DNA from 3 places in the Arthrobacter sp. MDT2-16 genome. Region 1 is predicted to be linked to each of the others. Evidence: predicted binding sites of a transcription regulator. Region 1 holds the regulator's gene; each other region holds the start of a gene.

What was found. Region 1 encodes HrcA, which represses chaperone genes, less so after heat shock. Its sites were predicted from a motif close to TTNGCACTCGNNNNNNNCGAGTGCNAA; they were not measured.
Region 2: a site for HrcA is predicted at 8,043-8,069, ahead of ACX80N_RS13945 (Hsp20/alpha crystallin family protein). Genes of this name have one in related genera too.
Region 3: a site for HrcA is predicted at 8,525-8,551, ahead of groL (chaperonin GroEL). Genes of this name have one in related genera too.

What each region holds. Positions count from the first base shown of each region.
Region 1 is NZ_JBTNDP010000002.1:210,788-220,290, forward strand. Features, by position in the region: gene ybeY (rRNA maturation RNase YbeY) at 1-46, opposite strand, end outside; gene ACX80N_RS05555 (PhoH family protein) at 43-1,077, opposite strand; gene ACX80N_RS05560 (GerMN domain-containing protein) at 1,526-2,509, shown strand; gene ACX80N_RS05565 (16S rRNA (uracil(1498)-N(3))-methyltransferase) at 2,542-3,309, opposite strand; gene dnaJ (molecular chaperone DnaJ) at 3,312-4,442, opposite strand; gene hrcA (heat-inducible transcriptional repressor HrcA) at 4,534-5,547, opposite strand; gene ACX80N_RS05580 (DUF3097 family protein) at 5,720-6,571, shown strand; gene ACX80N_RS05585 (DUF4870 domain-containing protein) at 6,652-7,068, shown strand; gene hemW (radical SAM family heme chaperone HemW) at 7,079-8,308, opposite strand; gene lepA (translation elongation factor 4) at 8,339-9,503, opposite strand, start outside.
Region 2 is NZ_JBTNDP010000008.1:25,801-36,364, forward strand. Features, by position in the region: gene ACX80N_RS13900 (GTP pyrophosphokinase) at 1-27, shown strand, start outside; gene ACX80N_RS13905 (SRPBCC family protein) at 181-645, opposite strand; gene ACX80N_RS13910 (phosphoketolase family protein) at 680-3,064, opposite strand; gene ACX80N_RS13915 (ATP-dependent DNA ligase) at 3,103-5,637, opposite strand; gene ACX80N_RS13920 (SRPBCC domain-containing protein) at 5,707-6,201, opposite strand; gene ku (non-homologous end joining protein Ku) at 6,271-7,107, shown strand; gene ACX80N_RS13930 (hypothetical protein) at 7,104-7,358, shown strand; gene ACX80N_RS13935 (DUF2630 family protein) at 7,435-7,686, opposite strand; tRNA gene ACX80N_RS13940 (tRNA-Val) at 7,866-7,939, shown strand; gene ACX80N_RS13945 (Hsp20/alpha crystallin family protein) at 8,153-8,614, shown strand; gene ACX80N_RS13950 (SDR family oxidoreductase) at 8,709-9,506, shown strand; gene ACX80N_RS13955 (hypothetical protein) at 9,611-9,832, shown strand; gene pstS (phosphate ABC transporter substrate-binding protein PstS) at 9,913-10,564, shown strand, end outside.
Region 3 is NZ_JBTNDP010000004.1:20,781-31,344, forward strand. Features, by position in the region: gene ACX80N_RS08760 (hypothetical protein) at 1-339, opposite strand, end outside; gene ACX80N_RS08765 (NAD-dependent epimerase/dehydratase family protein) at 437-1,282, opposite strand; gene ACX80N_RS08770 (aldo/keto reductase family protein) at 1,300-2,304, opposite strand; gene ACX80N_RS08775 (lipid II:glycine glycyltransferase FemX) at 2,429-3,469, shown strand; gene ACX80N_RS08780 (lipid II:glycine glycyltransferase FemX) at 3,472-4,545, shown strand; gene ACX80N_RS08785 (threonine/serine exporter family protein) at 4,597-6,294, shown strand; gene ACX80N_RS08790 (uracil-DNA glycosylase) at 6,409-7,248, opposite strand; gene ACX80N_RS08795 (DUF3263 domain-containing protein) at 7,359-7,664, shown strand; gene ACX80N_RS08800 (LytR C-terminal domain-containing protein) at 7,702-8,322, shown strand; gene groL (chaperonin GroEL) at 8,714-10,348, shown strand.

The sequences.
Region 1 (9,503 bases):
CGGCGTCGACGTCGTAGCCGGACTCGTTGTTGATCTCGACGCTCATCGGGTCGCCACCGGGCGGCCGGTGCGCGCCTGCGAGGCGCGCTGCTCCTCGTCCCAGGCGCTGTAGGCGGACACGATGTCACCCACGAGGCGGTGGCGGACGACGTCGGTGGCGTCGAGCTCGCTGAAGTAGACGTCGTCGACGCCGCGTAGGATTTCGCTGACGATCCGGAGCCCGGAACTCGTCCCGCCGGGAAGGTCCACCTGGGTGATGTCGCCCGTGACCACCATCTTCGAGCCGAAGCCGAGGCGCGTGAGGAACATCTTCATCTGCTCGGGCGTCGTGTTCTGCGCCTCGTCGAGGATGATGAAGGCGTCGTTCAGCGTCCGGCCGCGCATGTATGCGAGCGGTGCCACCTCGATGGTGCCGGCCGCCATCAGGCGCGGGATGGAGTCGGGGTCCATCATGTCGTGCAGGGCGTCGTACAGCGGGCGCAGGTACGGGTCGATCTTGTCGTTGAGCGTCCCGGGCAGGAAGCCCAGCCGCTCCCCGGCCTCGACTGCGGGCCGCGTGAGGATGATCCGGTTGACCTCCTTCTGCTGCAGCGCCTGCACCGCCTTCGCCATCGCGAGGTAGGTCTTGCCGGTACCCGCCGGGCCGATCCCGAACACGATGGTGTTGCGGTCGATCGCATCCACGTAGGTGCTCTGGTTGAGCGTCTTGGGGCGGATCGTCTTGCCGCGGGAGGTGAGGATGTTGACGGACAGGACCTCCGAGGGCCTGGCGGCGCTCTGCGTCTTGAGCATGGTCACCAGCTGCTCGAGGACCTGGGGTGAGACGGTCGCGTTGTTGGTGGCCATGGTCTGGATCTCGCCGACGAGCCGCTCGGTGCGCAGGACGTCCGCCGAGGGACCGGTGATCGTCAGCTCGTTGCCCCTCGCCTGGAGGCCGATGCCGGGAAACGAATCCTCGATCAGCCGGAGGGCCTCGTCGTTCGAGCCGAGTGCCTGCACCATCTGCTCCGTCGAGTCGAAGACGAACGTCCTGGTGTCCAGTCCTGCCGCGTTGATGCCTGTTGAAGATTCGCTCATAGCTCGGCCGTCCGGCCTTCGATCGCCCCTCGTTCGAGTAGTCGTACCAGCGTGAAGTGGTCTGCCGGGCACTGATCCTGCCCCGCTGGAGCGGGCCGCAGCAAGAGAATGGCAGAGATGTCCATGCTACGCCATGCCCCTTTTCGTCAACACGGACACAGGGGCCTTGATTCCCGCCGGCCCGGCCCTTCCGGAGCCACCCCGCCCGGACGCGGGACGGAGCCCGCGTTTCATCGCGAATGCGCAACGGCTTCGTATCGATCAGGTTTCAGTCCTGGCGGGTGCGCGGATTCGTGGGGTTGGGCTCCCCCGCCCTGTGCCAAGCTGAATCCGGCCCGGCGGAAGCAGCCGGCCGTCCGTGCCCGCTCCGATCCAGCGATCGAGGTGGCGAGCCGCGGAGACTCGAGCGATCGACGCGCCTGCGCGCGCCCAACGGAAGGGGGCCGGCATGAGTGAGCACGACCCCCTGAAGAAGAGCCGCCTGGGACTGCGGGGAATCCTCCTGGCGTCGGGCAGCGTGCTCGTCGCCAGTAGTGTCTTCGTCCTCCCGAACACGGGGCTGCTGCCGGGCACCGCGCCGACGGCGTCCATCACGGGGCCCCTCACGGCGGCCACCGGGACGCCCACGGACCCGTCGTCCGACGCCACGATCGAGTCGCGGGACGCCACGGCCGGGGCCGCTGCCGCGCCGGCGCTGCTGCCGGTGTACTGGGTCGCGGACGTCGACGGATCCGGGCGTCTGTTCCGCGAGTTCCTGCCGACCCCCCAGGAGTCCTCGGGCGACCCGATCGCCGACGCCGTCCGGCTCATGTCCGCAGGCGAACCGCTGGACCCCGACTACCGGTCGCCGTGGCAGGACGCCTCGAGCGTACGCTCGGCGATCTCCACCAAGAACGTGATCACCCTCGACATCTCCTCGGACGCGTTCGGTGGAAGCCTCGGCGAGGACGACGCCCGCCTGGCCCTCCAGCAGCTGGTCTACACGGCGACGGCGGCGGCCTCGAACGCAGGCCTGATCCCCGGCGGCGAATCGAGCTCCGTCGTCGTCCTCGTCGACGGGGCGTCCGGCTTCCGCGCCTTCGATTCCGTGGACCTCACCGGTGAATGGACGCGGGATACAGCCACGCTCGCTCCCGTCTGGATCATCGATCCCCAGCAGGACGTCGAGGCCGATACGGCAGGCCTGATCGTCCACGGGGTGGGGCCCTCCTCCGAGGAGTCGGTGGACTGGCGCATCGACCGCCAGGTGGACGGCCTGGGCGACGGCTCGGGAGACGCCGAGCTGTTCCGGGACGGGTCGGTGGACATCATGCCCGGGGACGGCGCCTACTCCTTCTCCGTGACACTGCCTCCTGGCCGCTACGCGATCACGGTGTCCGTCCCTGCAGGCGACGGCGAGGCGCAGGACTCCAAGACCGTCGTCGTCCGCTAGCCCGTGCCGGGTGCCGGCCCGGGCACCGTCGGCTACCAGCGGTCGAGCAGGTGGTTCAGCAGGACGAGCGCGGCCGGCCCGGCGGACGAGGACCGCAGGACGTGCGGTCCGAGGCGCGCCGTGCCCGCCCCGACGGCCCGCAGTTTCCCCAGCTCCGCATCACTGATGCCGCCCTCCGGTCCCACCAGCACGGCGGTCGACGTCGGCACCTCCAGCGCGCCGGAGTCACGGAGTACCGCCATCCGGTCGGCGAGCGAGGCGTCCGCGTCCTCGTGGAGCACCAGCATGCGGTCCACCGACGCGGCCCATGCCGCGAGCCGGGTGGTGTCCATCACGGCGTGCACCTCGGGCACGAACGACCGGCGGGACTGCTTCGCCGCCGCAGCGACGAGCGAGACCCACTTCTGCCGTCCCTTCTCGGCCTTGTCGCCACGCCAGCGCACGATGCTCCGCTCGGCGTGCCACGGCACCACGGCGTCGACGCCGAGCTCGGTGGCCGACTCGACGGCCTGCTCGTCGCGGCCGCCCTTCGCCAGGGCCTGTACGAGCACGAGGCGGTGCCGCGGCGCCGGCTCCTGGCCCGCGGTCTCGACGTCGAGCTCGACCGTCCCGGTGCCCACGGCGGCGATCACCCCGCCGATCCGGTAGCCGGCGCCGTCCGAGACGTCGATACGCTCGCCCGCGGTGAGGCGCCGCACGGTGGCCGCGTGCCGGCCCTCGTCCCCGCCGAGGACAAAGACGCTGCCGGGTACGGCCGAACGGACGGCGTCACCGGGGCCGAAGAAGAGGGGACGCGTCACGCTCAGCGGTTCCCGAGGCGCTCCCGGAGGCGCGCGAACACCCCGGATCCGCTGCTGGCGAGCTGGCCGTCGGTGTACTCCTCGCCGCGCAGCTCCGCGAGCCTGCGCAGGAGTTCCTCCTGCTGGTGGTCGACGTTCCGCGGCGTCTCGACGTTGAGGTGGACCCGCAGGTCCCCCCTGCCCTGGCTCCGGAGGTGGGTGACACCGAGGCCGCGCAGCGTCAGGATCTCGCCGGACTGCGTGCCGGGCTTGATCTCGAGCTCCTGGTCGCCGTCGTACGTGTCGAGGTGCACGCTGGTGCCGAGCGCGGCAGCCGTCATGGGGACGCTGAGCGTCACGTGCAGGTCGTCGCCGTCCCGCAGGAACGTCGAGTCGGTGTTGACACGGATCTCCACGTAGAGATCGCCCTGGGGGCCGCCGGCGATGCCGGCCTCGCCCTGTCCGGCCAGCTGGATGCGCGTGCCGGTGCCCACGCCGGCGGGGACCTTGATGGTCAGGGTACGGCGCGCCCGGATGCGGCCCTCGCCGCTGCACTCGTGGCAGGGGCTCGGGATCACGGTGCCGTAGCCCTGGCAGGTACCGCAGGGGGCACTCGTCATGACCTGGCCGAGGATCGAGCGCACGGCGCGCTGGACCTGGCCGGACCCGCCGCAGATGTCGCAGGTGCGCACCGATGTCCCGGGCTGGCAGCAGGTGCCGTCGCACGTGGGGCACACCTCCGCGGTGTCCACCTCGATCTTCTTGTTGGCGCCGAACACGGCGTCCTTGAGGTCGATCCGCACGTTGATGAGGGCGTCCTGCCCGCGGCGCGTCCTGGTGGGGGTGCCGGCCTGCTGGCCTCCCCCGCCGAAGAAGGTCTCGAAGATGTCCTGGAACGCGAACCCGGACCCGGAGTAACCCGCCCCGTACCCGTTGTCGTTGCCGTTCTCGTTGCCGGTCGTGTCGTAGATCCGGCGCTTCTGCGGATCCGAGAGCACCTCGTAGGCGTGCGTGACGCGCTTGAACTCGTCGGCGGCGTCCTCCCCGGTGTTCACGTCCGGGTGGAGCCTGCGGGCCAGCTTGCGGTACGCCTTCTTGATCTCCTCCGCGGTCGCGCCCTGCGCCACACCGAGGACCTCATAGTGATTACTCACTCGTGCACATCACTTCCTGTTGGAAACTTCTCTGTCTTCTGCTCGCCGGCCGGCCCGGCGCGACATGCCCCGGCGCCGGAGGCGCTCCCGCTCACTCCTCGAGGATCCTCGAGAGGTAGCGGGCGACGGCGCGCACGGCGGCCATCGTGGTCGGATAGTCCATGCGGGTGGGCCCGAGGACCCCGAGCTTCGCCCCGGCACCCGGACCGTACCCGGTCGCCACGACCGAGGCCTCCGACAGCCCGCCGTAGGGATTCTCGCTCCCGATCCGCACCGAGATGCCCCGGGCGTCGTACTCCATCTCGGACAGCAGCCTCAGCATGACCACCTGCTCCTCGAGGGCCTCGAGGATCGGCCCGATGCTCAGGGGGAAGTCCCCGGTGGAGCGCGCGAGGTTGGCGGTCCCGGCCAGCAGGATCCGGTCGTCCCGGCCCATTCCGGCGAGCTGCTCCAGCGCCCGTACGATCGTACCCCCGTGGGCCCTCAGCGCGCCGGGCAGTTGCGACTGCGCGACCCCGAGCTCGGCCGGCAGCGCCGCCAGCTTCACGCCGGACACCGCGGACAGGATGCGCTGGCGGAGCTCGGCGAGCTCCGCCTCCTGGATCTCGGCCGCGGTCCTGACGATGCGCTGCTGCACGGTGCCGTTGCTGGCGATCAGGACCACCAGGATCTGCTGCGGGGCGAGCAGCACGAACTCGATGTGCCGGACGGACGCACCGCCCACCCGCGGGAACTGCACGACGGCGACCTGGTTCGTGAGCTGCGCGAGCAGCCGGACGGTCCGGTCCATGACGTCGTCGAGATCGTCGGCGCCCTCCAGCAGTGTCTGGATGGCCTTCTTCTCGGGAGCGGAGAGCGGCTTCACCTCGGAGATACGGTCGACGAACAGGCGGTAGCCCTTGTCCGTGGGGATCCGGCCCGAACTGGTGTGGGGAGCGGCGATCAGGCCCTCCTCCTCGAGGACGGCCATGTCGTTGCGGATGGTGGCGGATGATACGCCCAGCTGGTGGCGGTCCACCAAGGCCTTGGAGCCGACCGGCTCCCGGGAGTGGACGTAGTCCTCGACGATGGCCCGGAGCACCTCCAGGCGTCGCGGTTCACTCATTCCTGTGTCACCTCCGGGTCTGTTCCTGACGAGCACGGCTCGGGGGGTGGCCCGGCGCGGTTAGCACTCGACACACCCAAGTGCCAAGTCTAGTACGTCCGAGGCGATTGTTAGCATTGGGATCCCGGGCCGCGGCAGACCGCCGCAGCCCTTGCGGGAAGGACGCGCTGGCATGGAGTACGGCTGGGGAGCACAGGACATCGCGGCTCCGAAGCGGGTCGACCTGCCCGACGTGCCGGTGCAGAAGGACATGGTCCTCGAGGACGTCCAGAGCGGCTTCGTCGGAGCGGTGGTCCGCGTCGAGAAGTCCGGCGGACTCCACGTGATGGTGCTCGAGGACCGCCGCGGCAAGACGCGCACCTTCCGGCTCGGCCACGGATTCCTCCTCGACGGTGAGCCCGTGCACGTCGTCGCCCCGGCCGTCCGCGCCGCGCCGTCGTCGACCCGTACCGCCTCCGGTTCCGTGAAGGTCGACGGCGCCCGGGCGAGGACGGCACGTGCGAGCAGGATCTGGGTCGAGGGACAGCACGACGCCGAACTGGTGGAGAAGGTGTGGGGCGACGACCTCCGGCTGGAGGGGATCGTCGTCGAGCCGTTGCACGGCGTCGACGACCTCGAGGGCGCCATCCGTGCATTCGGGCCGGGGCCGGAGCGCAGGCTCGGGATCCTGGTCGACCACCTGCTGCCCGGGACCAAGGAGTCCCGGATCGCCCAGCAGGCGATGACCGTGCCCGGCGCCCGCAGCCATGTCCTGATCGTCGGGCACCCCTACGTCGACGTCTGGCAGGCGGTGAAGCCCGCCGCGCTGGGCCTGGAGGCCTGGCCCGTGGTCCCCCGGCACCAGGACTGGAAGACCGGCATCCTCGCCGGCCTCGGCTGGCCGCACCACGACCAGGCCGCCGTCGCCCACGGGTGGAAGCGCATCCTCGCCGGCGTCAGCACCTATGCGGACCTCGAACCCTCGCTGCTGGGACGGGTCGAGGAGGTCATCGACTTCCTCACCGCTCCCCCGCGCCGCGCCTGAACCATCCCGTCCCGGCCGCCACGTATCCTTGGAACTGGCTCCGGGGGAAGAGTCTCCGTCAGCCAGCAAAGGAATCGAAGTTGTCCAACACCGCCGACCACCAGCACCACGGGCGGGGAGCGTCCCAGTCCGCGTTCGAAGGCACGCCGGCGAACGCCCTGCCCCTGACGGCCTCCGAGGACCGCCAGTTCGCCACGCTGGCGCACTTCGGCGGGATCCTGGGATTCATCCCGTCGCTGCTGATCTACCTCATCTTCCAGGACCGTGGGCCCTTCACCGCCCAGGAGTCCAAGGAGGCACTGAACTTCACGCTCCCGCCCACGCTCCTCGCGCTGGTCGCCTGGCTCCTGTCGCTCGTACCGGAGATCGGCGGCGTGTTCGCCGTCGTGAACGCGCTCATCTGGGTCACGATCACGGTCTTCTCGGTCAACGCGGGAATCCAGGTGAACCGTGGGCGGCCCTACCGGTACGCCCTGAACCTGCGCCTGATCCGCTGAGCGGAGGCCCTCAGTCCGACAGCAGCCGCCGGACGACGGCGTCGGCGAGCAGCCTGCCGTGGAGCGTCAGGACGACGCGGCCCGCGAAGGCCGAGGCCGGATCCACCAGCCCGTCGGCGATCAGGCCGGCGACCGCCCTGCGGCCCGTCGATGTCAGGGACTGCGTGGGAAGCCCCTCGCGCAGCCGCACGCGCAGCATCACGTCCTCCACGTAGCGGTCCCCCGCCGAGAGGATCTCGCGCCCCGCGGCCGGTGACCGCCCGGCGCCGAGCGCATCGGCGTAGGGCCGCGGGTGCTTGACGTTCCACCAGCGCGTACCACCGACGTGCGAGTGCGCGCCGGGGCCGGCACCCCACCAGTCGCTCCCGCGCCAGTACGCGAGGTTGTGCCGGCACGCGTCAGCGGGGGTCCTGGCCCAGTTGCTCACCTCGTACCAGTGCAGGCCGTCCGCCGTCAGCATCTCCTCGGCGAGGGCGTACTTGTCCGCGTGGTCGTCGTCGTCGATGGGCGGTACCTGGCCGCGCCGGATGCGCGAGGCGAGGCGCGTGCCGTCCTCGATGATCAGTGCGTAGGCGGAGATGTGGTCGGGGCCGTAGGACAGGGCGGTGGCCAAGGTGGTGCGCCAGTCCTCCAGCGACTCCCCCGGGGTGCCGTAGATCAGGTCCAGGCTCACCTTCAGCCCGGCGTCCCGCGCCCACTGCACGGCCTGCGGGACGCGCTCGGGAGCGTGGGTGCGATCGAGTACCGCGAGGACGTGGGGCACCGCGGACTGCATGCCGAAGGACACGCGGGTGAAGCCGGCCTCCCGCAGGATGCGCAGCGATTCCGGGGTGACGGAGTCGGGATTGGCCTCGGTGGTGACCTCCGCGTCGGGTGCGAACCCCCACGTCGAGCGTGCGGCCCGCAGGATCGAGGCGAGGTCCTCCGCGGGGAGAAGGGTCGGGGTGCCGCCGCCGAAGAACACGGTGGACAGCGGCCGGGCCGGCAGCCCGGAGGATTCCAGGACGCGGGCTCCGAGGCCGATCTCCGCGAGCACCGATCCGGCGTAGGCGTCCTGCGACGCACCCCCGCCCAGTTCCGTGGCCGTGTAGGTGTTGAAGTCGCAGTAGCCGCACCGCACCGCGCAGAACGGGATGTGGACGTAGAGGCAGAAGTCACGTCCGTCCGCCCCGTCCGCGGCGTCGGGCGGCAGGAGGCCGTCGTCGGGCGCGGGCAGGCCGAGCGGCAGCGCGCTAGGCATGCGGACCAGTCCCGTGGGTACCGTACCGGGTCACTTCTTGGCTTTGTCCTTCGACTCGTCGGAGGACAGGGCGGCGATGAACGCTTCCTGGGGCACCTCGACGCGGCCCACCATCTTCATGCGCTTCTTGCCCTCCTTCTGCTTCTCGAGGAGCTTGCGCTTGCGGGTGATGTCTCCGCCGTAGCACTTGGCCAGGACGTCCTTGCGGATGGCCCGGATGCTCTCGCGCGCGATGATCCGGGCGCCGATGGCCGCCTGGATGGGTACCTCGAACTGCTGGCGCGGGATGAGCTCGCGCAGCTTGCCCGTCATCATGACGCCGTAGGCGTAGGCCTTCTCGCGGTGGGTGATGGCGCTGAAGGCGTCGACCTGCTCGCCCTGAAGGAGGATGTCCACCTTGACGAGGTCGGACACCTGGTCGCCGTCGGCCTTCCAGTCCAGGGAGCCGTAACCGCGCGTCTTGGACTTCAGCAGGTCGAAGAAGTCGAAGACGATCTCCGCCAGCGGCAGCCGGTAGCGGATCTCGACGCGGTCCTCCGAGAGGTAGTCCATCCCCCCGAGCACGCCGCGGCGCTGCTGGCACAGCTCCATGATCGCCCCCACGAACTCGGACGGCGCGAGGATGGTCGCGGACACCATGGGCTCGCGCACCTCGGCGATCTTGCCCACCGGGTACTCGCTCGGGTTGGTGACCTTGAGGGTCCGCCTGTCCTCGAGCGTGACCTCGTACTCGACGTTCGGCGCCGTCGAGATCAGGTCCAGGTTGTACTCCCGCTCGAGGCGCTCACGCGTGATCTCGAGGTGCAGCAGCCCGAGGAAGCCGACGCGGAAGCCGAAGCCCAGCGCGGCGGAGGTCTCCGGCTCGTACACCAGGGCGGCGTCGTTCAGGGTGAACTTCGCGAGGGCGTCCCGCAGCACGGGGTAGTCCGTGCCGTCGAGGGGGTAGAGCCCGGAGAAGACCATGGGCTTGGGGTCCTGGTAGCCGCCGAGCGACTCCGCGGCGGGCTTGGCGAGATTGGTGACGGTGTCGCCGACCTTCGACTGGCGCACGTCCTTCACGCCGGTGATGAGATAGCCCACCTCGCCCACGCCGAGGCCCTTGGACGGCTTCGGCTCGGGCGAGCTGACGCCGATCTCGAGCAGTTCGTGGCTGGCCCGGGTGGACATCATCTGGATGCGCTCGCGGGGGCTGAGC
Region 2 (10,564 bases), on a different contig from region 1:
GCCTACCGGGCGCTGCATCCCGCCTGATCGGTCGGGTGCGGCGGGGCTCAGCCGCGGTCCTTCCGCGCGCCGGTCGAGGCGTCAGGCGGCCGGCAGGGTCCTGAGCCGCACCGTCCGGCGACGGCCGACCCCGAGGGAGCGGCCGTCGCCGTACGATCGATGCCGCGGGGCACCCGGGAATCAGGCCTCCGAGACCTGCGCCGCGAGATTGGCGAGCGTGGAGTCCAGGGCGTCCTGCGACACCTCGGGGAAGCTCAGCTTCTTCAGGATCGCCTTGTCCGTGACGGCGGACCAGTCGTAGCTCACGGAGACCTCGGTGGAGGCGGGGCCCGAGGGCTGCAGTTCCCACACCCATTCCCAGCCCGGCGGCACCTCGCCGGCCGGCGCCGTCTTCCAGGCGAGCAGCTTGTTCGGGTCGTAGCCCACCACGTGGTTGTCCGTCTGGTAGTCACCACCCATCTTGTCCCACTGCTGGTTCATGGTGAACACCTGGCCCACGGCGGTGATGCGGTCCGACTTGCTGTCCGACTGCACCATGCCCGAGCCGTCGAGTGCGGCATGGCGGGCGGGATCGGACAGGATGTCGAAGATGGCACCGGCGGGTGCATCGATGGTGCGGGTCGAGGAAATGCGGGACTCGGTCATAGGGTGTTCTCCTTCTGGTCGGGGACCACGGGTTTTACTTCGCCTCGTCCGGCGAAGATTCGTCGAGCATCCAGCCGGTGATGGACTCGAGGTCCTTCCCGGCGTCGCGCGTGTACTGCCAGGCGCGCTGCCGCTGGTCCTGCAGGTCCTGCCGGAAACGGGCCTGGGTGGCGCCGAGGGCCGGTACGCGGTCGATCACGTCCATGGCCAGCTGGAACCGGTCGATCTGGTTCAGCATCGCCATGTCGAACGGCGTCGTGGTGGTGCCTTTCTCTTTATACCCGCGCACGTGGAGGTTCGCGTGGTTGGTGCGCCGGTAGGTCAGCCGGTGGATGAGCCACGGGTAGCCGTGGTAGGCGAAGACCACGGGCTTCGACGTCGTGAACAGGGTGTCGAAATCGCGGGCCGAGAGCCCGTGCGGGTGCTCCGAGCTGTCCTGCAGGCGCATGAGGTCGACGACGTTGACCACCCGGATCTTCAGCCCGGGGACGCCCGCGGCCAGCAGGCGCGCGGCGGCCACGGTCTCGAGCGTCGGGACGTCACCGGCACATCCGAGGACGACGTCGGGCTCCACCCCGGGCTCCTCCGACCCCGCGAAGCCGAAGATGCCGATGCCGCGCCTGACGTGCAGGAGCGCCTCCTCGGGGCCCAGCCAGGTGGGCGTGGGCTGCTTGCCGGTCACGATCACGTTGATGGTGTCGCGGGTCTTCATGCAGTGCTCGGTGACCGCGAGCATCGTGTTGGCGTCCGGCGGGAGATAGACCCGGATGACGTCCGCCTTCTTGTTCATCACATGGTCGATGAAGCCGGGGTCCTGGTGGGAGAAGCCGTTGTGGTCCTGCTGCCAGACGTGGCTGGAGAGCATGTAGTTGAACGAGGCGATGGGCTGCCGCCAGGGCAGCGTCCGGTGGACCTTGAGCCACTTGGCGAACTGGTTGAACATCGAGTCGACGATGTGCACGAAGGCCTCGTAGCAGTTGAAGACCCCGTGGCGTCCCGTCAGCAGGTAGCCCTCGAGCCAGCCCTGGCACAGGTGCTCACTGAGGACCTCCATGACCCGCCCGGACCGTGCGAGGTGCTCGTCGACGTCCTCCAGGCGCGGTTGCCAGACCTTGTCCGTCACCTCGAACACGGCGGACAGGCGGTTCGACGCCGTCTCGTCCGGACCGAACAGGCGGAAGGTGTGGGGATTGCGCTCGATGATGTCGCGGAGGTAGCCGCCGACGGTGATCATCGGGCTCGCCTTCTCCGTGCCCGGATGCGGCACCTCCACGGCGTGCTCCAGGTACGAGGGCAGCACGAGGTCGCGGAGGAGCCACCCGCCGTTGGCGTAGGGCGTGGCGCTCATCCGGAGGTCGCCGTCGGGGGCCAGCGCGGCGATCTCCGGCCGGAGTTCCCCCGTCCCGGTGAAGAGCGACGCCGGATCGTAGGACCGCATCCAGTCCTCGAGCTGGCGCAGGTGGTCCTCGTTGCTGTGGATCTCCGAGAGCGGCACCTGGTGGGAACGCCACGTGCCCTCCACGGCCTTGCCGTCCACCACCGCCGGTCCCGTCCAGCCCTTCGGGGAACGCAGCACGATCATGGGCCACCGGGCCTCCGCGACGTCCGCACCCGCCAGGGGCGTCCGCGCCGCCTCCTGGAGGGTGTGGATACTGTCCATGCAGGCGTCCAGCACGTCCGCGAAGTCGCGGTGGGCGGCCTCCGTGGCCGTGGGGTCGGACACCGTGACGAAATGCGGCTCGTACCCGTAGCCGTACATCAGCTGCCGCAGCTGCTCCTCGGGCATGCGGGCGAGCACGGTGGGATTGGCGATCTTGTAGCCGTTGAGGTGCAGGATCGGTAGCACCGCGCCGTCGACCGTCGGATCCAGGAAGCTGTTCGAGTGCCAGCTCGTGGCCAGCGGCCCGGTCTCCGCCTCGCCGTCGCCCACCACCGCGACGGCGACGAGCCCGGGGTTGTCGAAGACGGCCCCGTAGGCGTGCATGAGCGTGTAGCCCAGCTCGCCGCCCTCGTGGATGGATCCGGGTGACTCGGGCGCGGCGTGGGAGGGGATGCCGCCGGGGTAGCTGAACTGCTTGAACAACGCGTCGAGCCCCGCACCGTCCTTGCCGATGCTGCTGTAGATCTCGGAGTACGTCCCCTCGAGCCAGGCGTTGGCCACCACCGCCGGTCCGCCGTGGCCGGGCCCTGTCACGAACAGCATCTCCTGCCCGCGCTCGGCGATCACGCGGTTCAGGTGCGTGTAGATGAAGTTGAGCCCGGGCGTGGTGCCCCAGTGACCCAGCAGCCGCGCCTTCACGTCCTCCCCCGTGAGCGGCCGTGTCAGCAGGGCGTTGTCGCGGAGGTAGATCTGGCCCACCGAGACGTAGTTGGCAGCCCGCCACCAGGCGTCCAGTGCCTGGATATCGAGAGTGCTCATGTATGCCTCCTGGGTGATATTCGGTGGATGGGCGTGGATCAGAGTTCGACGACGACGTCGGACGGCGTCTTGTCGGGCCTCCAGCCGCGCCAGACGGGATGACGGAGACGACCGCTGCCGGTGTGCTCGCTGTACTGGACCTCCCCCACGAGGGCGGGCCGGACCCAGTGCGCGTCGGACGCGTCGATGCCCGGCACGTCGTCGAGCGGTGCGGTCTTCCGCCCCAGCTTCTTCAGGCGGGCACCGGCCTCCGCGAGGTCCCGCTCGGTCAGCCCGGATCCCACACGCCCCACATAGCGCAGGTCGACACCGTCGGGCACCGCGACGAGCAGTGACCCGATCTTCGAGGCGCGGGTGCCCTTGCCGGGCCGCCAGCCCACCACCACGACCTCCTGCGTGCGCAGGTGCTTGATCTTCACCCACGACGATGACCGCGCCCCGGGCTGGTAGTCGCCGGTGAGGCGCTTGGCCATGATCCCCTCGAGGCCGAGCTGCCTGCTCGCCTCGACAGCTTCCGCGAGCGTCGCATCGAGGATCGGAGGGACCTGCACATGACCGTCGTCCGCCTCGTCGACGGCCTTCTCGAGCAGTTCGCGCCGCTGCCGGTACTCGAGGCGGGTGAGGTCGTTGCCCTCGAGGTCGAGCAGGTCGAAGAGCATCAGGCGGACGGGCGTCACCTGGCGGGCCGCCTCGATCTCGGCGCGGCGGGTCAGCTTCATGCGTGTCTGGAGCAGACCGAAATCGGGCCGGCCCCGTGCGTCGAGGGCCACGATCTCACCGTCGAGGACGGCGCTGTCGGCGCTGAGGTAGTGCCCCAGGTCCCCGAGCTCCGGGTAGACGAGCGTGGTGTCGATCCCGTTGCGGCTGACCAGGGTCACCGCCCCGTCCCGGACCTGCACGATGCAGCGCACCCCGTCCCACTTCATCTCATAGGCCCAGGCCTCGGGATCGGGGATGGTCTGCTCGGAGCCGAGCGTGGCCAGCATGGGCCGGACGGCCTCCCTCCGGGGGCCGGCGAGCACCGGCTCCTCCAGCGCATCCGGTGCGGAGGACGCCGAAGGAGCGGAGGACGGGGAGGGTGCGGACAGGGACACCGAAGGGTCGGAGGTGGCGCCCTCAGGATCGTCCTGCGCCTGCGCGGGCTGGTCCTTCATGAGGTGGATCAGCCAGTTGCTCCTGCCGCCCGCTCCACCCCCGGTGTTGATGAGGGCGTAGCGGCGGATGGCCGTACCGGCCTGCGCGAGGCCGCCGTGCGGCCTGCCGTGCAGCGTGCAGATGACTTCCTTGCCGTCCCTCCACTTCTCCAGCTCGTAGGTGCCCGCGTCCCAGATGGACACCTCCCCCGCGCCGTATTCCCCTTTCGGGATACTTCCCGCGAACGAGCCGTACTCGAGGGGGTGGTCCTCGGTCTGCACGGCCAGGTGGTTCCTGCTCGGAGTCAGCGGTGGACCCTTCGGGATGGCCCATGACACCAGGACGCCCTCGTGTTCGAGCCGGAAGTCGTAGTGGAGACGGCGGGCATGGTGCTCCTGGATCACGAAGCTGTTGCCCCCCGAGGGCCCCACCGCCTCCGGGACCGGCTCGGGCGTCTTCGCTGCGTCGCGCATCGCCCGATAGGTGGACAGGCGGTCCGTCGGCGCAGCACCGCTCCCGGCGTCGTTCCCGGCCGTGCGCGTCGTCGCCGGGGCGAGGAGGTCCCCGAGGTCCAGGACGCGCTGCATGACGTCCCGGTAGTCCAGGTGCCGGAGGTCCTCACCGCCGTCGAGCTCCTCCCAGGTGCGCGGGGCGGCGACGGTCGGCTCGGTACGCCCGCGGAGCGAATACGGGCTCACGGTCGTCTTGTTCGCGTTGTTCTGGCTCCAGTCGACGAGCACCCTGCCCGAGCGCAGCGCCTTCTTCATATCGCTGACCGCGAGGTCGGGGTGGTCGGCCTCGAGGGCCCGGGCGAGTTCGCGGGCGACGGCGGACACCTGCTCGGAGGTCTGGCGGCCGTCGAGGGCGCAGTAGAGGTGGATCCCCTCGGAGCCGCTGGTCACGGGGAGCGGCTCGAGTCCCATGCCCTGCAGGATGGGCCGTGCGAGCAGTGCCACTGCGGCGCAGTCGGCCACCCCGGCACCGGGACCGGGGTCGAGGTCCAGCACGAGGCGGTCAGGATTGCCCCGGGCGCCGTCCGCCGTGAAACGCCACTGCGGCACATGGATCTCGAGTGCCGCGATCTGCCCGAGCCACGTGAGGGTCGCGAGGTCGTTCACCATCGGGTACACGTTCGTGTGGTCCTTGTGCTGGATCGCGTTGCGCGGCACCCACGCCGGAGCGTTCTCGTCGATGTTCTTCTGGAAGAACATCTCGCCCGGTTCCCCGGGCGTCCCCACGCCGTGGACCCAGCGTTTCCGGGTGGCCGGGCGCCCGCCGGCATGATGGATGAGATGCGGGGCGACGGCCGCGTAGTAGGCGAGGACGTCCGCCTTGGTGGTCCCGCTCGCCGGGTAGAGCACCTTGTCCAGGTTGGAGAGACGCAGTGTGCGCCCGTCCACGGTGACGGTCTGCTGCCGCGCCGTGCGGGGAGGAACCATGCCCCCAGTCTCGACCGGATGCCGGTGGCGGTCCAGCGAAGATTCCGCGGGCGGGTCCGCCCGGCCCCGTCAGTCCCCGAACTGCTCGCGGTACCGGTTCACGTAGACGTCCCAGAGCGAGGGGTCCTGGCCGAGGTTGCGCTTGTTGAGGAAGTCGTCGAGCCCGGCGATGGTCAGGTGCCAGCCGGCGGCCATGGTGGCCGAGTGCCGGGGGCTGCCCGGGGTCAGGAGCAGCACGAGCTGCGTGCCGTTGTCGCCCGTGCGCGTGAGGTCCCAGCGCAGGCTGTCCCGCTCCCAGGTGTAGGCGAGCACGCCCGGCCGCTCGGCCTCGAGGACGGTCCCGCGCAGGGGCTTCTGGTCCGCGTACCGGAACAGGATCTCCGTGTCCTTGCGCGGCTCGAACTCCATCTCGCAGGGGAACCAGTACTTCAGCTTGTCGGCGTCCGTCAGGTGCTTCCACAGCACGGTCGGAGGGAACGCGAACTGGAATTCCAGGCGCAGCACGGTGCCGCCGTCGTCGCTCGTGGTCTTGCTGACGATGGGCTCTACGGTCTCGGAAGTCACCCCTCAAGTCTAGGGGCGGGCGGCCCGGACCCTCTGGCATGCTAAGCCTGCTTGGTGTTCACTTGACCCATGAGAGCCATCTGGAAGGGTGCGGTCGCGTTCGGGCTGGTCAACGTACCGGTCAAGGTCTACAGCGCCACCGAGGACCACGACATCCCCCTCCACCAGGTGCACGACGAGGACGGCGGCCGGATCCGCTACCAGCGGCGGTGCGAGATCTGCGGCGAGGTGGTCGACTTCAAACACATCGACAAGGCGTACGACGACGGCGAGCACACCGTGGTCCTGACCGAGGAGGACCTCTCGTCCCTGCCGGTGGAGAGGAGCAGGGAGATCGAGGTGGTGGAGTTCGTGCCGAGCGACCAGATCGATCCGGTCATGTTCGACCGCTCGTACTACCTCGAACCGGACAGCACCTCGACCAAGGCGTACGTGCTGCTGCGGCGCACGCTCGAGGAGACGGACCGCACCGCGATCGTGCAGTTCTCCCTGCGGCAGAAGAGCCGGCTGGCCGCGCTGCGTGTCCGCGGGGACGTCCTCATGCTCCAGACGCTGCTGTGGGACGACGAGGTGCGCGAGGCCTCCTTCCCCGCCCTCGAGGAGAAGGTGCGCATCTCCGCGAAGGAGAAGCAGATGTCCGCGGCCCTCGTCGACTCCTTCTCCACCGATTTCGACCCGGAGAGCTTCAGTGACGACTACCAGGTGCAGCTGCGCACCCTGATCGACGCGAAGATCGAGAAGGGGGACACGATCGACACCGAGGAGACCTTCGGTGTGAGCAAGGACGACGACGACGACAACGTGCTCGACCTCATGGAGGCCCTGCGCCGCAGCGTCGAGAAGAACCGCGAGAAGAAGGCCGGCGGCACGAAGGCCGCCGGCACCTCCAAGAAGAAGGGCGCATGATGGGATTCCTCACCGACAGCCTCGGCCGCCAGACCGTCGTGCTGAAACCGAACGCGCCGATCCTCGGGTGGGCGCTGCTCGGCGCCGCCTCCTTCATGGCGCTCGAGGAACGCAACCGCGAGCGGCTCCGCCTCGCGAGTTCCGCCTGCCTCGCGGTCTGGGCGGCGCTGGAGGTGATCTCCGGGCAGAGCGGCTTCCGGCGCAGCGCCGGGTCCCTGACGCTCTCCTGGCTGCTGCGGAAGGCCCGCTGACGCGGGTGCGGGCCCTGACGCGGGCGACCTGCCGGGGCTGACCGGAGGGCACCGCGGTAGCGCCGCCCTGACGTCGCTACTGGCGGTATCCCTCGACCTGGCTGACGGGGCGTACGTCCGCGTCGGCGGGGTTCTCCCCGGCGTCGGCCTTCGCACGGCGCTGGCGGAGCAGGTCCCAGCACTGGTCGAGGTCCTCCTCCACCTTCCTCAGGCGCGCCGTATGCTCCTGGTGCGCCTCGCCGGCGCCGGCGTCCTGCGGCTGCTCGCGGAGCTCGTGCTCCTCCTGAACGAGTGCCTGGATGCGCTGCAGCAGGTCCTGGTTGTCCATGGTGCGGTCCCTTCGTCGTCGCCGTACCGGCGGTAGCGGATGATCAGCAGGCTTTCCTTCAGGCTACTGAGGTGACGGAGCCATGACCAGCGCGTACCCGGACATCCCGGGATCGGCCAGGAGCATCCCGGGGAATTTGGCGCGGCGCCCCGATGCCCTAAGCTGTTGGAGAACCAGTTGCCTGTGTAGCTCAGTCTGGTAGAGCATCCGCTTCACACGCGGAAGGCCCGGGGATCGAGGCCCCGCGCAGGCACGAGGATCAGCTGGAGACAGCGCTACAGGAAGGCCCGTACCGATGCATCGGTACGGGCCTTCCTGCATGAGGGTGTGTTCGTTGGAAGCGAACAGGAGAATTCTTAGCACTCTCCAAGGGTGAGTGCTAACATTTTTCGTAGTTGAGCGAAGGATGCTCAACCTTCAGGAATCCTCCACCTCCCCGGTGGCATATGCGAAGGAGTTGTTTCCCGTGGCCAAATTCGATCCGTTCCGTGAGCTGGACCGCGTTGCCGGCGCCCTCCTGGAGAGCCGTCCCGGGCTCCGCCTCATGCCGATGGACCTCTACCGCGAGAAGGACCACTACATCCTCTCCGCGGACCTTCCGGGCATCGACCCCGGATCGGTCGACATCGACGTGGACGGCCAGCTCCTGACCATCCGCGCCGAGCGCACGCTGCGCAGCGCCGAGGGCGTCAAGTGGCTGACCCGCGAGCGCGAGAGCGGCTCGTTCCTCCGCCAGCTCAGTCTGGGCCAGGGCGTCGACACCGAGGGCATCTCCGCCCGCTACGAGAACGGCGTCCTGAGCGTCGCGATCCCGGTCAGCGAGCGCGCGAAGCCGCGCAAGATCGAGATCGTCAGCGGCGACGCCTCCACGCCGGTCCAGTCCAGCGCCGTCAAGGGCTCCGGCACGCAGGGCGCCGTCGAGTCCTGATCCCCCTACCAGCACCCCCGGGCTCCTGGCCCGGGGGTGCTCCGGGTCCACGGCCCCCTTGCGGCGGCGCACATCGGGCACGAAGGATGGGGGCATGGACTTCACCCCCACCAAAGCAATCGTCACCGGCTCCGATTCCGGCATCGGCCGGGCCACCGCCATCGCCCTCGCAGCGGCGGGCTGCGATGTCGGCGTCACCTGGCACTCCGACCAGGAGGGCGCCGAGGAGACCGCGCGCCTCGTCCGCGAGAAGGGCGTCCGGGCCGCCGTCGCGCAGCTCGACACCACCGACGCGCCCGCCTGCGGCGACGTCGTCGACCAGCTCGCGAAGGAGCTGGGTGGCCTCGACGTCTTCGTCAACAACGCGGGCGTCAACGGCGGCACCATGTTCATGGAGACCGACTGGGACACCTGGCGCGGCACCATGGGTGCGAACCTCGACGGCGCCTTCGTCTGCATCCAGCGCGCCGCCCGGCACATGATCGACGGCGGCAGGGGCGGGCGCATCATCGCGGTCACCAGCGTCCACCAGGAGCAGCCGCGCGTGGGTTCAGCGGCCTACGACGCCTCCAAGCACGGGCTCGGCGGGCTGATCCGCACCATCGCGCTCGAGCTCGCGGACCGGGGCATCACCGCGAACGCCGTCCTTCCCGGGGAGATCAACACCCCGATGAACGCCTCCGCCGACGAGGACCCCCGCACCATGGACCGCCCCGGGATCCCCGTGGGTCGGCCGGGCGCACCGGAGGAGATCGCCGACGTCGTCGCCTTCCTGGCCTCCGGGGCCTCCAGCTATGTCAACGGCGCCTCGTTCGTGGTGGACGGCGGGATGCTGCTCATGGGACCGCAGGCGGGGTCGCACCTCACCAGCGGGGACTGGCGCACGCTCTGATCGGGAGGGTGTGAGGGACACCACAACCTTCAGCGCGCGTTCATGCGACGTTCAGGAGCGCCCGTTAGCGTGGGAGGTCCCGGACTGCTTCCGAAAGGCCCGCCATGAATGCCCCCCTCACCCCGGTCAGCACTGACGACGTCCAGGACTGGTCGGGCTTCAAGCGCGGCGAGCAGATCACCTTCCAGCACCCGGCAGGGACGCAACTGTGCGGCGTGCTGGACATGAGGACCGATGACGCCTCCGTGGTGTGGATCCAGCTCGACGACGGTGGTGGCCGCCGGCTCGTGCACCGGGGCGACGGCTACCGCCTGCGGCGCGGGTGAGCTGACCCCGGGACCGGATCAGCGGGTTCACCTGCTGTCCACCTGAGGTTCACCCCTCCGCCACCTGTAACGTGGCTGGGGTGAGAAGCCGTGCCGTACCGTCCCTGTCCCTCGCCGTCGTCCTCGGTCTCACGGCCTGTGGCTCGGACTACCCTCTGGGTGCCGAGCAGGAAGCAGCGGCGCAGCGCGGGGACACGAGCCTGCAGGGAGCGGTGACCGCCTCCGGGTCCTCCGCGCAGGGACCGGCCATGGACGCATGGCGCTCGGGATTCGCCACCCTCTACCCGCGGGCGCAGGTGCAGTACTCGCCTGACGGCTCGGGAGCCGGCCGCGGTGCGCTGCTGGCCGGCGCCGTGGGCTTCGCCGGATCGGACGCCTACCTCGACGACGAGGAGCGTGCCGAGTCCACGGAGGTGTGCGGTCCGGGTGGCGCCTTCAACATCCCGGCCTACGTCTCCCCCATCAGCGTGGCGTTCAACCTGCCCGGTATCGAAGCCCTGGACCTCGATGCCGCGACCGTGGCCCGGATGTTCCGCGGGGAGATCGCGATGTGGAACGATCCCGCGATCGCGGCCCAGAACCCCGGCGTGGAACTCCCCGCCCGGCCCATCTCGGCCGTGAGCCGGTCCGACGACTCCGGCACCACCGAGAATTTCACGGACTACCTGCACGCGGTGGCACCCGAGGCCTGGCCGGAGGAGCCCGACGGGATGTGGCCGGCGGACCTGGAGA
Region 3 (10,564 bases), on a different contig from region 1:
GGGCTCGCCCGGCGGGACCTGCTCATCACCGTGAGCGAAGCGCACCTCGGCCGTCTCGTCGCGGAGGGTCTGGTCGCTGAGGTACCCCTCCTCGCCGATCGCGGAGACACCGTTCTCGTCGAAGTCGTTCTCGTCGTCGCCGGTCACGGCAGCGCCGGGCTCGTCCTGCAGGAGTGGGTCCTCCTGCCATCGGTCGGGGTTGATCTCCGCCGCACCCTCGTAATCGTCGGGCCGACCCTCGAGCACGGGGTCGAAGGCTTCGGGTGCGAGCGCATCGTTCGGCGTCTCGGGCTCCTCGCCCACGATGGTCAGTTCCTCATCGGGAAGGTTCTCGGTCATCTTCTCTGCCTTTCATCGGTGCTGCGCATCCTTCGATCATCAGCCTACTGATCTTCCTGCCCGGACGACAGTTCGCATTGCCGCCCGGGCGCAGGAGCTAGACGTGGTCGCGCCAGCTGTGCCGGGGCTCGTACCCCAGCACGGTGCGTGCCCTGGTGATCGAGAGGAGCGTCTCGGTGCCCTCCACGGCCCGCGTCAGGGCGACGCCGGAGAACACCTCCGCCGCGAGCTCCGCGCTCGCGCGCGTCATGACGGTGTCCGCCGCGGCGATGATGAAGCGGTCGAAGCCCGGTGCGGCGTTCTCCAAGGCCTTCGCCACGGCCTGGGCGCCGTCGCGCCCGTCGATGTAGCCCCACAGGTTCCACTTGCGGGCCGTGGCATCGGCGTCGAAGGACGGGAACTCCGCATAGTCCTCGGGGTCCATGACGTTCGAGAACCGCAGCGCCGTGATGCTCAGCTGCGGATCCCAGCGCGTCAACTCGATGGCCAGCTGCTCCTCCAGGTGCTTCACCAGCGAGTAGGTGCTCTCGGGCCGGGCCGGGTAGTCCTCGTCGACGGGGATGTACGGGGGAGGCGTGTCGAAGGGCAGCCCGAGGACCGTCTCGCTGGACGCGTAGACGATCCGCCTGATGCCGGCCCGACGGCACGCCTGGAAGACGTTGTAGGTGGCCGCCATGTTGTTGTGGAACGTCGCCACGTCCGCCTGCAGCCCCGGGGCAGGGATGGCCCCGAGGTGCACGACGGCGTCGAAGCCGCTGTGCCGGTCGTCCACGCCGAGGAGCGCATCGACCACCTGTCCGTAGTCCCGCAGATCGATGCGCAGGAACTCCGGGCTGCGCTCGCCGTGCTGGTCGAGCTCGAGCACGGTGTGCCCGGCCTCGCGCAGGCCGCGCACCACGCTGCGGCCGAGCTTGCCGTTCGATCCCGTGACCGCGACGTTCAGGGGGGTGGGGTCCCCCATCAGGCCGGCCGGTCCGCGGGGGAGACGGTCTTCTCGACGTCGGTCTCGGCGAGGCCGCCGATGGCGTCGTCGATCGCCTTCATGACGTCGTCGTCCAGCTTCACGCCCGCGGCGGCCGCGTTCGACTCCACCTGCTCGGGGCGCGAGGCGCCGATGATCGCCGAGGCGACGTTGCTGTTCTGCAGCACCCACGCGATCGCGAGCTGCGCCATGGTGAGGCCCACGCCGTCGGCGATGGGCGCGAGCTTCTGGACGCCGGTGAGGACCTCGTCGCCCATCCAGCGCTTGATCATGTCGGCGCCGCCCTTCTCGTCCGAGGCCCGCGTCCCCTGCTCGGGCTGCTGCCCCGGCTTGTACTTGCCGGTCAGCACGCCCTGCGCGACGGGCGACCAGACGATCTGGGACAGGCCGAGCTCCTCCGACGTCGGGACGACCTCGCCCTCGATGACCCGCCACAGCATCGAGTACTGCGGCTGGTTGGAGATCAGCTGGAAGCCGAGCTCCTTGGACAGGGCGTGCCCGTCGCGGATCTGCTGCGCTGTCCACTCGCTGACACCGATGTAGAGCGCCTTGCCCTGGCGCACGATGTCGGCGAACGCCTGCATCGTCTCCTCGAGCGGGGTCGCGTAGTCGTAGCGGTGGGCCTGGTACAGGTCCACGTAGTCCGTCTGCAGGCGCTGCAGGGAGCCGTCGATCGACTCCATGATGTGCTTGCGGGACAGCCCGACGTCGTTGTGGCCCTTCGGCCCCGTGGGCCCCCAGACCTTCGTGAAGATCTCGAGCGACTGCCGGCGCTCACCCTTCAGCGCCTCGCCGAGGACGGTCTCCGCCGCCGTGTTCGCGTACACGTCCGCGGTGTCGAACGTGGTGATGCCGACGTCGAGTGCTGCGCGCACGCAACGGGTCGCGACGTCGTTCTCCACCTGCGATCCGTGGGTGAGCCAGTTGCCGTAGGTGATCTCCGAGATCTTGAATCCGCTGTTGCCGAGGTGTCTGAAGTCCATAGGGCGATGCTAGCCGCGTCGGCTCGCCGAGCGATAGGTTCCGCAGGCAACCACCGTGCGGGGGAGTGATGCTACGGAGTGGTGCTTTGGAGGGGATTCGGGCCCTGCCGTAGACTCGATCATCATGACTACCCGCTTTGCAACGCCCGACGAGGTTGCCCGTTGGAACAGCATCATCAGCGAGAATCCGGACGGCGGGAACGTGATGCAGGGGCGGGAATTCGCCGAGCAGAAGCGCGCCACGGGCTGGACGCCGGTGTATCTGCGCCTGGACGGCGTGGCCCTCACGGTGCTGCAGAAAACCGTCCTTCCGCTGGGGCGCTACTGGTACGTCCCGAAGGGGCCGGGCGTGGAGGACGCGGCGTCCCTCGCCGCACTGCTGCCCGAACTGAAGGCCTTCGCGGCCGGCCGTGGGGTGTTCGGCATCAAGATCGACCCCGAGCTCCCCTCCGACCCCGAGGTGGCGGAAGCGCTGGAGGCGGCAGGGCTGGTGCGCACCACCAACGTGCAGCCGAACGTGTCCACGGTGGTCCTCGACATCTCGGGTGACCTCGAGAGCATCGAGGCCTCGTTCGGATCGAAGACCAGGTACAACATCCGCGCGGCCCGCAAGGCCGGTGTCGAGACCCGCGTGGTCGAGGTCGACGACGAGAACTGTAGGATCTTCTACCGCCTGCTGGACGAGACGGCCGAGGGCAGCTTCTCCATCCGCAGCGAGGAGTACTACACCTCCTTCTGGCAGCGGCACGCCCGAGCGCAGGCGGGAGCGTTCCTGTTCGCCTACGTCGAGGGTGAGGTGGTGTCCGCCGACTTCATCATGGTCCTGGGGGCGAAGGCGAGCCGCAAGGACGCCGCGAGCACGCGCAAGCGCACCGTCCGCGGAGCCAGTGCCCTGCTCGAGGTGGCGGCGATCGAATGGCTGAAGATCCGGGGCGTCACGCAGTACGACCTCTGCGGTGCACCGCCGTCGAGCGAGGCGAAGAACAAGGACCACGAGCACTACGGGATCGGGATGTTCAAGACCGGGTTCAACTCCACCATCACCGATTTCGTGGGGACCTTCGACCTCCCCGTCAAAGCACTGCGGCACCGGGCCTGGACACGGATCGGCGAGCGCGCGACCTTGAAGCTGCATCGCATGCGCCACCACGAGAGCTGGTACTGAGCATGACGAAGTTCACCGCACGCGCCGCCACGGCGGCCGAGGTGGAGCGCTGGGACGAGCTCGTGCCGGCCAACCCGCTGGGCGGCAACGTCCTCCAGTCGGGGCCGTTCAGCCGCGTCAAGCAGCGCCAGGGCTGGACGCCGATCCATCTCGCCGTCGAGTCCGACGCCTACACGAGCTATGTCATCGCCTACCAGCGCAGCATCCCCGCGCTCGGCGCCCTGTGGTACCTCATCAAGGGCCCCGACACCGCCGTGCCGGAGGACGTCCCGCCTTTCACCGACGCGGTCGTCGCCTACGCCCGGCGTCAGCCGGGGCGGGTCTTCGCGGTGAAGATCGAGCCCGACGTCCCCGATTCCGACGAGGTGAGGGCACTGTTCACCGGGGCGGGGCTGGTGAAGTCGTTCAACATCCAGGCCAATGACAGCACCGCCCTCCTGGACCTCACCCCCGACGAGAACCAGCTCCTGCGGAACCTCTCGTCCCGCGGACGCAACGCCGTGCGTCGCGCCCTCCGGGACGGCGTCCAGGCGCAGCGCGTGGAGCCCTCCGAGGAGACGTACCGGACCATGTATGCGCTGATCGGCCAGGCCCAGCAGGGCCGCCTGTCCGCCGTGCCGAGGCCGTACGAGTACTACCGGGGCTTCTGGCAGGAGTTCGTCGACGCAGGCATGGGCCGCTTCTACTTCGTCTTCGAGGACGGGAGGCCCTCGGTCGGTGCGTTCGTCATCCTGTACGGGGAGAAGGCCACCTACAAGGACGGCGGCTCCCTGCCCAAGCGCAGCCAGTACGGGGACTCCCATCTCGTCCAGTGGGAGGCGATCCTCGACATGAAGCGCCTCGGGGCCCGCGAATACGACTTCTGCGGCACCCCTCCGGCTGACCGGCTCAAGGACAAGGACCACCCGCAGTACGGCCTGGGCATGTTCAAGACGAGCTTCACCAAGACGGTGACCGACTTCGCAGGATGCTACGACGCCGTGGTGCGGCCGCGCACCTACCGTGTCTGGCAGGCGATGGGTGAGCGCGTCGCACGCCAGATCCACTGGCGTCGTCACCGGCAGCCTTTCTACTAGGCCTTCCCAGACCCCCCGAACCACCCAGAGGGACGATCAAGAGGTGCTCCCATGACCGAGGGTCAGCATGACGAACCGGTGGATGGCCGCTCGCCGACCACCAACCCGTCACCCGTCGCCCAGGCGCTCCCGGTGATCCAGCGTCCCTTCGACCCGAGCGACGACGAGAAGAACCGGCTCGCCGCGGGCAGGGGGAGCGGTGGCCGGAAGCCGCCGAAGACCGGCGCGCCGTCCCGGCGTCCTGCAGCCGCGCCGAAGCCGCAACGGCAGAGCCGGCAGCGGCAGGCCGTCACGAAGCCGGCCGATGCGCTGCCCACCACACCGCAGAGCGTGCCGTCGTCGAGCCGTCCCAACGCGGCGGCACGCAGCGTGCTCCGCCGCCTGGTGCAGGGAGAGGCCCCGCCCACCCAGGCCATGAGCATCGTGGAGCGGCTTGCCGGCAGCCCGTACGCGAATCCCACGATCCACGTCGGGGGCCCCGACGCCAGCGCCCGCAAGGCCCTGGACTTCGCCCTCAACCTCGCCGAGACGATGTTCCGCTACGGCGCCGGGGCCCTCGAGGTCGAGACGAGCATCATCGCGGTCACGGCGGCCTTCGGGCTCGAGCACATCGAGGTGGACATCACCAACCAGTCGGTGGTGATCAACTACTCGGCCAGGGACCAGACGCCGACGACCGTCCTGCGGGTGGTGCGCTCCTGGACGAACAACTATGCCGGTCTCACCGCCATCCACCGGCTGGTGTCCGACATCGCCGACGGCGGCGTCTCCCGTACGGAGGCGACCCAGCGGCTGGACGAGATCATCCACCGGCCCAAGCCGTTCCCACGCTGGATGGTGACGGCGGCCTTCGGGATCTTCGCGGCGGCGATCGTCGCGTTCGTCGGCGGGACACCGCTGGGCTCACTCGTCGGGTTCGTCAGCTGCATCCTCGTGGACCTCGTCAGCCGCAAGCTCGGAGAATGGCGTGTCCCCGAGTTCTTCTCCGTCGCGACGTCGTCAGCGCTCGTCACCCTGATCGCGCTGCTGTTCTGGTGGCTGCAGGTCCCGATCGCCCCGGCCCTCGTGGTGGTGGGAGGCATCCTCCTGCTCCTGCCCACAGGTCGACTCGTCTCGGCGACCCAGGATGCCATCAACGGCTTCCCGGTCACCGCCGCGGGGAGGTTCCTCTCGGCGATCCTCGTCTTCGCGGCGCTGGTGGCCGGGATCGCCGTCGCGCTGGTGGCCGGTACGGCCCTCGGGATCCCCGAACTGGAGGTGCTGGAGTCCTCCGGCAGCCAGTATCCCTGGCCCGTGGTCGCCGTGCTCACCTTCGTCGCAGTGGCGATGATCTGCATCGCGGAGCAGACGGACGTGAAGCTCGTGATCCCGACGTCGCTCGTGGCGGTCGCCGGATACCTCCTGCTGATCAGCGCCACGGCGGCGGGCGTGGGCTACCGGCTCGCGCCGGCGCTCGCGGCCATCCTGATCGGTGCCCTCTCGCGCGTCGTCGCGCTCCGTTTCGGCGCTCCGCAGCTGGTCGTCGCCGTCCCTGCGGTCCTGTTCCTCTACCCGGGACTGACCGTCTTCCGGTCCATGTACATGCTCACCATCGACTCGGGGGTGGCGAGCGACGGCGCGTTCGGCCTCTTCAACGCGCTCACGATCGTGCTGGCGATCGCCGCGGGGGTGGTCCTCGGAGACAACCTGGCGCGGCCCTTCACCCGGAAGCTGAGCTCGAACGAGCGGCAGCGGAACCGACGGCGGTAGGCCCCTTCGCCGCCGGTGAGGCCGCCGGCGTCGATCGCGTCGGGTCCCCGCTTGCCGGCACCGACGTTGCTACCTGTCGTCATCCGGGTCCCGACTGTCTGCTGACGTCGCCGCCTAGGACCCCGTGCGGTTCGTCGAGGTGCGCGACCAGTCGATGGGGTCGGCGCCCTGCTGCATCAGGAGGTCGTTCACCCGCGTGAAGGGCCGCGAGCCGAAGAACCCCCGCGAGGCGGAGAGCGGACTCGGGTGGACGGATTCGACGGTGGGCGTGGAGCCGAGCAGGGGCTTCAGGCGCAGGGCGTCCTTGCCCCAGAGAATGGCCACGAGTGGCCCGCCCCGCGCCACGAGCGCCCGGATCGCGGCATCGGTCACGAGCTCCCAGCCGAGCCCCCGATGGGACGCCGTCTCTCCGGCGCGGACCGTCAGTACCCGGTTGAGCAGGAGCACTCCCTGCTCGGCCCAGCCCGACAGGTCTCCGGTCGCGGGCGGGGCTGTCCCCGTGTCCGAGGCCAACTCCCGGTAGATGTTCGCCAGGCTGCGGGGTATCGGTCGTGTCGCCGGATCGACGGCGAAGCTCAGACCGACTGCATGACCGACGGTCGGGTAGGGATCCTGTCCCACGATGACCACCCGGACGCGGTCCAGCGGTGTGGTGAAGGCCCTCAGGATGTGGCGCGCGTCGGGCAGTACCCGCCGTCCGTCGTCGAGATCGGCCGCGAGGGACGTGGCGAGCTGGTGGAGGACGGGCTCCACAGGTTCCAGCGCTGCCGCCCAGTCGGCGGGGACCAGATCGCCGATGGAAGCCGGTGCCGCGAACGGGAACACCGATTCGTTGGGTGACGGGATCGTTGTACCTGCCGCCTTACGGGCTGCGCGGACGCGTGGATCGCCTGCTGCACTGCTCGCGGGAGGGGTCTCGGGAAGATCGAAGAGGGTGCCGTCGTCGGAGGTCATGAGCCCATTCTTGCGCGCGACTCCTGTGGGCACCGCCGGAATGACATGCCTGTAATTCCCCTCTACGATTGGATGACAGATGTGCCAGTCGGAGGGAAGGCGGTAGCGCGATGGCCGAGCCACAGGGGCACTCGGACACTACTGCTTCCGCACAGGACGCGAAACTGGCCGTGGGTGACCGTGAACAGCGCATGCTCGCTCTCGAACGCGAGTGGTGGAAGTATTCCGGCGCCAAGGAGCAGGCGATCCGGGACCTGTTCAACATGTCAGCCACGCACTACTACCAGGTGCTCAACGCATTGATCGACACCGAGGCAGCCCTCGCGCACGACCCCATGCTCGTGAAGCGACTGAGGCGCCTGCGATCAACCCGTCAGAGGGCCCGATCCGCCCGCCGACTCGGTGCGGACATCTAGTCCAGCCCTCTTCACGAACGAAGGACCACCCTGACCCATGACTGATCACCCACGGGACGAGTTCGACAAGGTCCCGGAGTCTTCCGCGCGGCAGGGCGTCCATCGGCAGCGGCTCATCCCGGCAGGGTCGAACGGACTGGCGCTCAAGATCACGGTGGGAGTGCTCGCGCTCCTGATCGGGGTGGGTGCCTACTTCATCCTTCCCCGGCTGGGCTTCGTCGTCGGCGGTGACGGCTCCGCTGCCGCGTTGTCCGGTACGGCCTCCAGCACGGCCGAGGCCCAGGACGCGTCGGCCGAGCCGTCCACCTCGGCTGGGTCGACCTCGGACGCCGAGGACGAAGCGGGCGCGGAAGCCACGTCCACGCGCGACGCCGACGACGAGACGGACCGTGCGCAAACGGTCAATGTCCTCAACGCCACCGGCGCTCCCGGTCAGGCCTCCGTTGCGGCCGCACGTCTGGCCGCCGAAGGCTGGACATCGGCCCTGCCCGGCAACTGGACCGGCGCACCTCAGGGGGTGTCCGTGATCTTCTACAACGGGGAGGCGCAGCGGGCCGCAGCGGAGGCCGTGGCGGCAGACCTCGGCATCACGGACCTCGTGGACAGTCCCGAGATCTCCCCGGACATCTCGGTGGTGCTCGGGCCGGAATTCCGGTGACCGTCACGACGCCGTCCGAGGGATGGCTCCTCGACGCGAGGAACCGGTGCTGGAGGGCCTACCTGTCCATCGTGACCGGCCGTGGCCGCAACCTGGACCGGCGAGATCCCCACACCGTGCGCCCCTCGCTGTCCACCCTGGCAATGGCGTCTGAGGCTCCCGTACAGGTTGCACTCGCGGGGTGGGAGTGCTAATTATTGAGTTGGCACTCGCGCGCACAGACTGCTAAATCTGGGCGCGGCGAGTGAAGCAGACAAACCTCTGTGGTGGGGGCGATGCACCGGGCGTGAAAGAGATCGTCCGGGCAGCGCCCGGCCGTCGCGGGCACCGCACACAGGCAGAGCATTCACGTGCTTCAGATGTAACCGTCCCCGAAAGGACCTAAGCCGCTATGGCCAAGATCATTTCTTTTGATGAAGAAGCCCGCCGCGGCCTCGAGCGAGGCCTCAACATCCTCGCCGATGCCGTCAAGGTAACGCTCGGCCCCCGTGGCCGCAACGTCGTGCTCGAGAAGAAGTGGGGTGCCCCCACCATCACGAACGACGGTGTGTCCATCGCCAAGGAGATCGAGCTCGACGATCCGTTCGAGAAGATCGGCGCCGAACTCGTCAAGGAGGTCGCCAAGAAGACCGACGACGTCGCAGGCGACGGAACCACCACCGCCACCGTGCTCGCCCAGGCGCTCGTCAAGGAAGGCCTGCGCAACGTCGCGGCCGGAGCCGACCCCCTGAGCCTGAAGCGCGGCATCGAGAAGGCCGTCAAGGCCGTGACCGACGAGCTGCTCGCGTCGGCCAAGGAGATCGAGACCAAGGAGCAGATCGCTGCCACGGCCTCCATCTCCGCCGGCGACACGCAGATCGGTGATCTGATCGCCGAAGCCCTCGACAAGGTGGGCAAGGAAGGCGTCATCACCGTCGAGGAGTCGAACACCTTCGGCCTCGAGCTCGAACTCACCGAGGGCATGCGCTTCGACAAGGGCTACATCTCGGGCTACTTCGTCACCGACGCCGAGCGCCAGGAGACGGTGCTCGAGGATCCCTACATCCTGATCGTCAACTCGAAGATCAGCAACGTGAAGGATCTCGTCGCCGTCCTCGAGAAGGTCATGCAGTCCGGCAAGCCGCTGCTGATCATCGCCGAGGACATCGAAGGTGAAGCACTGGCGACCCTCGTGGTCAACAAGATCCGCGGTACCTTCAAGTCCGTCGCCGTGAAGGCTCCGGGCTTCGGTGACCGTCGTAAGGCGCAGCTCGCCGACATCGCCATCCTGACGGGTGGCCAGGTCATCGCCGAGGAGGTGGGCCTCAAGCTCGAGACCGCCACCATCGACCTGCTCGGTACCGCGCGCAAGGTCGTCGTGACCAAGGACGAGACCACCATCGTCGAAGGAGCCGGCGACGCCGACGCCATCGCCGGTCGTGTGGCCCAGATCCGCGCCGAGATCGAGAACTCCGACTCCGACTACGACCGCGAGAAGCTGCAGGAGCGCCTGGCCAAGCTGGCCGGTGGCGTTGCAGTCATCAAGGCCGGCGCAGCGACGGAGGTCGAACTCAAGGAGCGCAAGCACCGCATCGAGGACGCCGTCCGCAACGCGAAGGCCGCCGTCGAGGAAGGCATCGTCGCCGGTGGTGGCGTAGCCCTCATCCAGGCCGGCGCCAAGGCGTTCGCCAACCTGGAGCTCTCGGGCGACGAAGCGACGGGTGCGAACATCGTCCGCGTCGCCATCGACGCCCCGCTGAAGCAGATCGCGTTCAACGCGGGCCTCGAGCCCGGCGTCGTCGTCGACAAGGTCCGCGGCCTGCCCGCAGGCCACGGCCTCAACGCGGCCACCGGTGAGTACGAGGACCTCCTCGCCGCCGGCGTCAACGACCCCGTGAAGGTCACTCGTTCGGCCCTGCAGAACGCAGCGTCGATCGCGGGCCTGTTCCTCACCACCGAGGCCGTCGTGGCCGACAAGCCGGAGAAGGCAGCCCCTGCCGGCGGTGGCGACGACATGGGTGGCATGGGCGGTATGGGCGGCTTCTAGCCCGTACGGCGCTACCCGCCGACGCAGCTCGAGAAGGGCGGCACTCCCACGGGGGTGCCGCCCTTTCGGCATCTACGGCACGGACGGGAGCGGTCAGTGTCCCGTCAGGCACGTCCGTAACCGCGACCGCGACGGTGACAACGACCGCGACGGCTCCCATGGCCGGACGGCTCCCGGGACAGTGACTGCTTCCGCGGCCGTGACAGCGACCGCGAC